One region of the Vibrio sp. TBV020 genome, then DNA from elsewhere that is predicted to be linked to it. Evidence: riboswitches for the same ligand, from Rfam matches in the RefSeq annotation. Region 1 holds a riboswitch; the other holds the start of a gene.

Region 1 (4,177 bases):
TACAGTTTTTTGCATAATGCTAAATAAGAAATGACACCTTCAGACTTCAATCCTTCTATGATTATGATACTCTCCTAACCAATTCGATTCTCAGAGAATTATCCATTTAATATGAGTGAGTCTTTACTGTTCCATAAAACCTTTGCGCACCCTACCAGTGATGAGTGGGTGGTGTTTGTGCATGGTGCCGGGGGCAGTTCTTCTATCTGGTTTAAACAGATTAAAGCCTACAAACAGCACTTTAATCTGTTGTTAATCGATCTCCGAGGTCATGGAAAGTCGAACCAGTTACTCAAAGAGATAATGGCGAATCGTTATACGTTCAAAGCAGTGACTGTTGATATTCTCAAAGTGCTGGATCATCTAAAAATCCGGTCAGCGCATTTTGTCGGTATGTCACTCGGTACGATTATTGTTCGTAATATTGCAGAGCTTTCAGCTGATCGCGTTAAGTCTATGGTGTTGGGTGGCGCTGTAACACGTTTAAACACGCGCTCTCAAGTGTTGGTGAGACTGGGCAACCTTTGTAAGCATATCGTCCCTTACATGTGGTTATACAGCCTATTTGCCTACATCGTGATGCCGCAACGTGCTCAAAAAGAATCCCGCCACTTATTCATTCGCGAAGCAAAGAAGCTGTGTCAGAAAGAATTCAAACGTTGGTTCATTTTGACAGCGGAAGTAAACCCGCTAATGCGCTACTTCAAAGATAGAGAATTGCCAATTCCGACACTCTATCTAATGGGGGATAGAGACTACATGTTTATCCAGCCTGTGAAGGAAATGGTCGCGGCGCATAGTGACAGCCAGCTACTTGAGATAGAAAACTGTGGTCATGTGTGCAACGTGGAGCGCCCAGAAGAGTTCAACCAACACTCTATTGCGTTTATAAAAGAGCAAATTGAAACAAGATAGCGAACGGCTTAAGGGGCGCTGTTCCCACATTGCCAACATGCGCCAAATTGCCCTTCATTCTGCTCACCACACTCTATACATTCCCAACCCTGACCTTCCTGAGTCGTTTGGTACTCTTGGATAAGTTGTGAGGCCTTTAAGTGGTCTTTATCGTTAAGTAGCCAGATGTATGGCTCACTATTTTCTCCAAATGGGACTTCCCCTTGAAGTCCAAAAATTCCTTCTCCTCGAACTTCACACTGCACTTGTTCCGTTTTTAGAAGCTCACAAACAATATGAGCTTCGGTTGGTGTGGCTGCTGAAAATATTTTCATTAAACACTTCCGTTTGATGCTGATGGCTCAGTTCTAAATTTTGCCATTACCCATTTCGCGATAACAGGGAACAGTCCAAGTAGGGCAAATGAGGCTAAAACAGTAGGGGAAACTATCCCTGATAGACTGTCGATCTGAGCAAGCTGAGTACCTGCATTAATGTAAACCGCAGTGCCTGGCAACATACCAAGTTGACTCACAAGGTAGTATCTAGCGGTTGAAATTGGGGTAAGTCCCATTAACAAGTTGATTAAGAAAAATGGGAACACTGGGATTAGGCGTAGTGAAAACAGGTAGAAAGCGCCATCCTTTTCAACACCTTTATTGATAGCAGATAACTTCTCTCCAAACTTACCTTGTACCCAATCACGTAGTAAAAATCGACTGCTTAAAAAGGCTAACGTAGCACCAATTGCACTGGCAAATGAAACGATAAGTAACCCGGTTGAAAAACCGAAAAGAGCTCCACCTAATAAAGTGACAACAGCGGCACCGGGTATAGAGAATGCAGTGATTGCCACATAGGCTAAGAAATAGGTAAGTGCTGCGACAATAAAGTTGTTTCTGATGTACTGTGCAAGTTCTGCTTGTTGTGCTTTAGCATTTTCTAACGTTAGGTACTGGCCAAAGTTCATTCCAAGGAAAACAATAAGTAAAACAAAGATAATGCCTAGTATGATTTTTTTATTCATGAGCTGCTCCATCAAGAATCATGGCCGATTAAACAAAGTGTTAATAGACTAGACAGGGAAAGCAAGCAGTAAATTTCAATAAAGACAAAAAAGTCAGCACAATGGCTGACTTTTTAAAATAGGAAATGAAATTGCGTTAGCGACTTAATTGGCTTAAGAGCTCTTCGCGACGGCTATGAGGAATTACAGACCAATGAGTACCATTGATTGCGCCTTCCAATGCCCAGAGCAACTCGACATTGACGTCTGAAGAGTGTGAAGATTGAATCGCTTTGAAGGCGTCCACTGCTCCAGTTGCTTCTAGGTTCTCAACGCTATCAATCCCTGCTTTCTTGAGCATTCGTTCAGTTGCGAGTCTCAAATTAGGCAGATCTTTTAGGCGGTTTGGTTTAGCTTTCGCTTGTTTTTTCTTTTCACTGTTTGCTGCCGAAAGTGCAGCCTGGGCAATCTCAAGAGTCTTTGAAGTATCGTCGAAGCAATCATCGCCTAAAGCGAAGTATTTTGTGACGACGGGAAAGCCACGTTTTTTATAAACGTAAGGTTCTAAACTGAGAGATTTAAATTGCGTTGCAAGTGCATCGTCTGCCCGAACGTGCAACTTATCATTGACGACTAATGCAAACATAGTGTCGTCGGCAAAAATACCGAAGCCACCAAACATTGAGCGAGACTTTATTAAGCCTAGGGGCTCAAACAGTCGCATTGAGTCTTTTAGTATTGGTTTATCCATGCTGTGTATTCTCGGTGTATATGTATACGCCACCAATTCAGGTCCGAGAGAGTAGCAAAATTATGCAGGCTTTTTGTCAATCAGGTGTCATACGAGTACAAGAATACTCAATATAACGTGTGCATATTTACCATCGGCAACCCCGCTACCAGACAAATCAATTGTTTAAGGCCGGAGGCTTTGCGTCCCATTCTTTCGAAATGGTTTGCCCTGTTCGTGGCATAATCGAACAATAATAAGGATAAATGGATTTTGGGCAGAACATCACGCCTGAATAGGATAAGTGTGATCTTGGTTCAATAAATAGAGCCTAACTTATACACTTAGCCAATAAGATTTGTTGGCTAAGTGTATGTCAAATAAGTTATTTCTTAATGTTTTGTACGGTATTTCTTTCAACGATTTCAGGGTGCATTTCAAAGATACGCTTTTCATGCTCTTTGTCTTTAATGCGCTCTAGTAGAATTTCGAAAGCGTTTTTACCTACACGACGTTTTGGTTGGTGAACTGTCGTCAGCGGTGGTGAGAAGTACTCTGCCAGTTCGATGTTGTCGTAGCCAATTACAGACATATCTTCTGGAATGCGAATACCTTTCTGCTGCAAGCGGCTCATTAAGCCAAGGGCCATCGTGTCGTTGAAGCAGAAAATTGCAGTTGGCTTTTTGTCCATAGCAACGATTTGATCTGCTGCAAGTACAGCGGTATCACACTCGAAGTTACCTTCTAGAATCCAATCTTCGTTAACTGGTAGGTTCGCTTCATTCATCGCACGCTTGAAGCCACGAATACGTTCCTGACATGCAGCTTTTTCAAAGTGACCACTTAGGCAGGCGACGTCTGTATGACCGCGTTCGATCAAGTATTTCGTCGCTAAGTAGCCGCCTTCTTCTGAGTTATCGATGATCTTGTCTGCTTGTGAGCTCTCTGGGCCCCAGTCCATAACTACTTTAGGGATGTCTTTGTGACGGTCGAGCATCTCACTTAACTCTTCTGTTAAGTCAGAACACATAACAAGAATGCCATCAACGCGCTTTTCAGCCAGCATGCGAATGTAGTCGCGCTGCTTCTCATAGATACCACCCGTGTTACACAAGATCAGCGTATAGCCTTGGCGGTAACAGTAGCTCTCTACACCATCTATGACTTCAGAGAAGAAAAGGTTCGTTGACTGAGTCACTAGCATACCAATCGTACGTGTCGTATTGCACTTCAGGCTACGTGCAACGGCACTAGGTGCGTAGTTCAGTTCAGTCACTGCTTCCATTACTTTTTCTTGCGTAGCTTCAGCAACAAAGCGAGTTTTATTAATTACATGTGACACAGTTGTCGTCGATACACCAGCAAGGCGAGCAACGTCTTTTATAGTGGCCATAAGGTTCTGTCCTGTCGATGACTGCCTTGAGTTAATATTCAGTTTAGAATATTTAGGCAGAAAGTATCAGAAACACAAAAACCGCTCTATTTAGCGGTTTGTATTTGATTCGTTTGTTTTTATCGTTTGCGGTCACAATATTAGACCGCAAAAC
Region 2 (4,177 bases), on a different contig from region 1:
GGTGACCAGTCTTTTTCGCAAACTTTTGCATCGCCTCGGCAAACGTTGTAGTTCGGCCTTTCGCCTGCACTTGTACTACCTTGTACCCTGCTTTTTCCAGTGCTTGGCGCTCTGCTAAAACGGCTTTGTCGTCTTGCTGGCTGCCGGTAGCTGGCTGATGAATGTAACATCCCTCTAGTTGACCATCTTCAACCAGTTGGTGGTGTTTCAGTGCATTGATATCAAAATTCATAGTACGTCTTTAATTAAATTTGGGGGAATTGCTTTGGTAGGTTACATGCGCTTTAAGGGCTTAACCACAGTATCAAGCCCTTCAATCTTTAACGCTAGACAAAGTTTCAATAAGTCACCCAGCTCTCCGCTCGGGAAGCCTTTCTTATCAAACCAAAGTAAATACTCTTCAGGTAAGTCGATTAATACTCTTCCAGCATACTTGCCAAAAGGCATTTGCATTCTGGCTAGCTTGATTAGATTCTCTTTTTCTAGCATAGGGTCATTCTATAGTCTTTCCGAACTATCAAGGGTAACACCTAATCTTTCTACCCAATAGTTAATTGCGTCTTTTGCATCATCTAAGGAGTCAATTAGCGTCGAAAAGTCTTTGTTACCTGCTTCACGATCAATGGCAGCAAATAGAGGCGTTCCATCTTGCGCATCACTTACGAGCAACTCGACACTCGCACTACCTACATTAGTATGCTCACCAGTCGCGACTTTAGAAATCGTTGACATGGCTAAACCAAAAGGTAAGACACTGCTGGTCACGGCTAAGATTGGGTTAGGTGTTTCTACATTACTAAGCGCAATGCTTAGGCGCAAGCTATTGCCAGTCGGCTCATCAACCACTGACTTGTACGGGGAGATTTTCTCTTTTAAACGGTCGACCATGTATTCAGTCAGTTCTTGAATATCGTCTTGGCTTAACGTCCCTTCTTCAGCCACAACAAAGACTTGGTCGATCACCACAGAATCATACTCATCTAACTTTGATTGGAGTCTTTCTGCATCTCTTAGCCCTACCCGAGCCCATACTAAGTCGACGCCACCTTTAGGACCTGGTTGAAAGTCTTCATAGGTTGTAAATTTAGTCGCCCGTTGAATGGGACCGCCAGCACAACCGGCAATAATGATGGCAACTAGGAGGATTAGTAGAGACTTTAGAGATGTCATGTATAGCACTCAAGTTTGTAATTTCAACAACAAAAGAATGCTATACCATATGTGGATTTTATGTCGATTTGAATGCGATAAAAATAGGAGCCAAGTCTAAATTAACTAGGTTGGATTCGGTGAGCATACTCGACAATCACTTGGTTCCCTTCTATATAAGCATTTTGGATTTCACCATCAACACTCATGCGACTCTGCAAATACACTATTTTCGGACCGCTAGTTTGACTCTCTTTAAGGGACGGAATTATGTTGTGAGGCTCTAGTTGGAGTAATCGACAAAATTTGGCGACAAATTGCATAGTAAGAGGGGTTTCTCCACGTAGGACCTGAGAAAACGTTAGCTGATTAATTCCCAATTTTTTAGCGAATTCCATTTGAGTCAGGCGCATTTTTGACTTTTGTGACATCCATGTTTGATAGAGCGCCTCTCTATCCTTATCAGTAAATTCCATAACCACTCCTTATATAATTCTATGGACAGAATTGTCGAGGTTTTAGCACATACCGTTGTCATGCCAGAGTCAGTGAAAGTCAGCACTTTGTAGAAGTAACAATGCATTAGGTTGCAAAGCAATAAAAATCCTTACCAGCCCCAAAGTATTCACAATGTAAATTAATCATGCCAATAAGTTCAATATATTCAATAATTTAACAAGAATAAAAGTTGCATTTACGCAAGGTAAATTTTCGCAATTAATTTTAAATCGAGAGTAGCCTTCCACAATCATCTCATTCACTTAGCTTTTATAAAAAGCCTTGGCTACATTTCGCTTGCCTATACATAACGGCACTTTTGGCAAACTATTTGAAAAAATAGGACGCAAAGCTTCCGGTCTGTCGGTACATTTGTACCTATGATAGCGGGGTTGCCACTTAATCTGAGATTGAGTGTTTACGTATGCCTGAGTGTCATCTTTTTGTCATCGAAATCTTAAGGACAAATGATGAACAAACTCCCAAACAAGTCACTTATCGCGCTAGCTCTTCTTAGCATCAGCGGAACAAGTTTCGGCCATGGTTACATTTCTGCTTACGAGAATGGCGTAGCACAAGGTCGAGCAGCCTTATGTAACACAGCAGCAAGTGGTACCAACGAGAAAAATGCCAACTGTGGCGGTATTCAATATGAACCACAAAGTGTAGAGGGCCCGGATGGCTTTCCAGTAACAGGCCCCCGCGATGGTAAAATTGCCAGCGCAGAAACATCACTTGCGGCAGCGTTAGACGAGCAAACTGCTGATCGTTGGGTAAAACGCCCTATCCAAGCGGGTAACCAATACTTCGAGTGGACCTTCACTGCAAACCACGTCACCAAAGATTGGAAGTACTATATTACTAAGCCAGATTGGAACCCGAACCAACCGCTGGCTCGTGACTCTTTTGACTTAGAGCCCTTCTGTGTCGTTGACGGTGGTATGGTTCAACCACCTAAGCGCGTAAGTCATTTATGTAACGTTCCTGAGCGAGAAGGTTACCAGGTTATTCTAGCGGTTTGGGATGTGGGTGATACCGCCGCGTCTTTTTACAACGTTATTGACGTGAAATTCGATGGCGATGGCCCAGACCTTCCTGATTGGAATCAAGGCGGACAGATCTACCCAACGCAAAACTTACATGCCGGTGACACTGTTTATACACGCGTATTTGACCAAAATGGTGAGAATATCGCCTACCGTACTGAGTTGACTATTGATTCAGACGAACATGGTGTAGCGACGAACTGGTCACATGCTTTAGCGTCTAAGATCAACCAAGAACAAACTTTGCTCCAAGCGGGTAAAATTGGCGATGATGGTAGTTTTACTCCGGTCTACGGTACGAACCCAGTTTACCTCAAACAAAATTCTGGGCTAAAGAGTGTCGAGATTGGTTATAAGATTGAAACACCTGAACCAGACTACAGCGTTGATGTATCTGGCCTAGAACAAGAGTACGTGATTGGTGAAAATGCTACAGAACTAGACCTAACGCTCACAGCTACTGGCGATGTTAATACTGAAATGACAGTATACAACCACCACCGTGAGCCTCTGGCAGCATACTCAGCTGAAATGACTGATGGTCAGGTAGAAGGCGTTTCATTAACGTTATCTAAATCTGAGCCAGGTCATCATATGCTTGTTGTCGTGGTCAAAGATCAAAAAGGCAACGTGATTGATCAAAACACGCTCGACTTCCACCTAATCGAAGAGCAAACTCCTCCGCCTTCTGATGACTATGATTTTGTTTTCCCGCAATCTGTAGACAGTTATACGGCAGGCACGAAAGTCTTAGCGACAGATGGTGCAGTCTATGAATGTAAGCCTTTCCCATATTCTGGTTACTGTATCCAATGGTCTCCATCTGCGACACAATATGAACCAGGAACTGGCTCTCACTGGACTGACGCTTGGAACAAAGTGAACTAACCTTTTAAAAATAAAGAAATTAAAACGGATGTTTCTATACATCCGTTTTTTTCTTTTTATCCTACAAATAGTTGGAACTGACAACTCACTCTTACAAATCGTAACCACGGCAGTATGCGTTCAAAAGCTCAGTGCGTTTATATTCGACCAATCATTTACCCACCAACAATAGGATTGATCAACTCATGAATAAACGTCTACTCGTATCTTCCTGCCTCATCTTAAGCCCGCTTGTCGTGCAAGCAGCAGGCACAGAATCCGTTGCAGATAGTGTTATCGCGAACCAACGAGCAGCTCTTGCTCAAAATACTCAAGGACAAGGGTTTGGCCCTCAGTCACCTCGTGATATCGATAACCTTGCTGGTAACAATTCCCGTTACTTTGGTATGGCACCTGATTACTCACAAATGAACCTGTGCAATATTCACTTCCATAAAAATGCCGAACATAAAGGCGGGGAATTTAATAAATACGCAGGTAATGGTGACGGAAAAGGTTTCAACACAGGATATGTCTATAACGGTCAACTAAGTGACGCTGAGCTTAAGCCGTATAAAGGCGATGTGGGAGCTAAAGGTCACGGAGAACTTAAGCCT

Evidence for each region. Region 1 has a riboswitch for cyclic di-GMP ahead of AAFX28_RS13595 (TfoX/Sxy family DNA transformation protein). Riboswitches for the same ligand answer to the same signal wherever they lie in the genome.
Region 2: it holds a riboswitch for cyclic di-GMP, as region 1 does, so the genes downstream of both, gbpA (N-acetylglucosamine-binding protein GbpA) here and AAFX28_RS13595 (TfoX/Sxy family DNA transformation protein) in region 1, are expected to answer to the same signal.

What each region holds. Positions count from the first base shown of each region.
Region 1 is NZ_JBEEAQ010000003.1:1,223,620-1,227,796, forward strand. It holds gene AAFX28_RS13580 (alpha/beta fold hydrolase) at 112-915, shown strand; gene AAFX28_RS13585 (putative signal transducing protein) at 924-1,229, opposite strand; gene AAFX28_RS13590 (TVP38/TMEM64 family protein) at 1,229-1,921, opposite strand; gene AAFX28_RS13595 (TfoX/Sxy family DNA transformation protein) at 2,058-2,651, opposite strand; cyclic di-GMP riboswitch class I at 2,784-2,871, opposite strand; gene purR (HTH-type transcriptional repressor PurR) at 3,016-4,023, opposite strand.
Region 2 is NZ_JBEEAQ010000001.1:1,485,505-1,489,681, reverse strand. It holds gene AAFX28_RS06465 (hypothetical protein) at 1-232, opposite strand, end outside; gene AAFX28_RS06460 (DUF3820 family protein) at 274-489, opposite strand; gene AAFX28_RS06455 (DUF3313 domain-containing protein) at 499-1,170, opposite strand; gene AAFX28_RS06450 (helix-turn-helix domain-containing protein) at 1,272-1,625, opposite strand; cyclic di-GMP riboswitch class I at 1,959-2,047, shown strand; gene gbpA (N-acetylglucosamine-binding protein GbpA) at 2,118-3,581, shown strand; gene AAFX28_RS06440 (delta-class carbonic anhydrase) at 3,767-4,177, shown strand, end outside.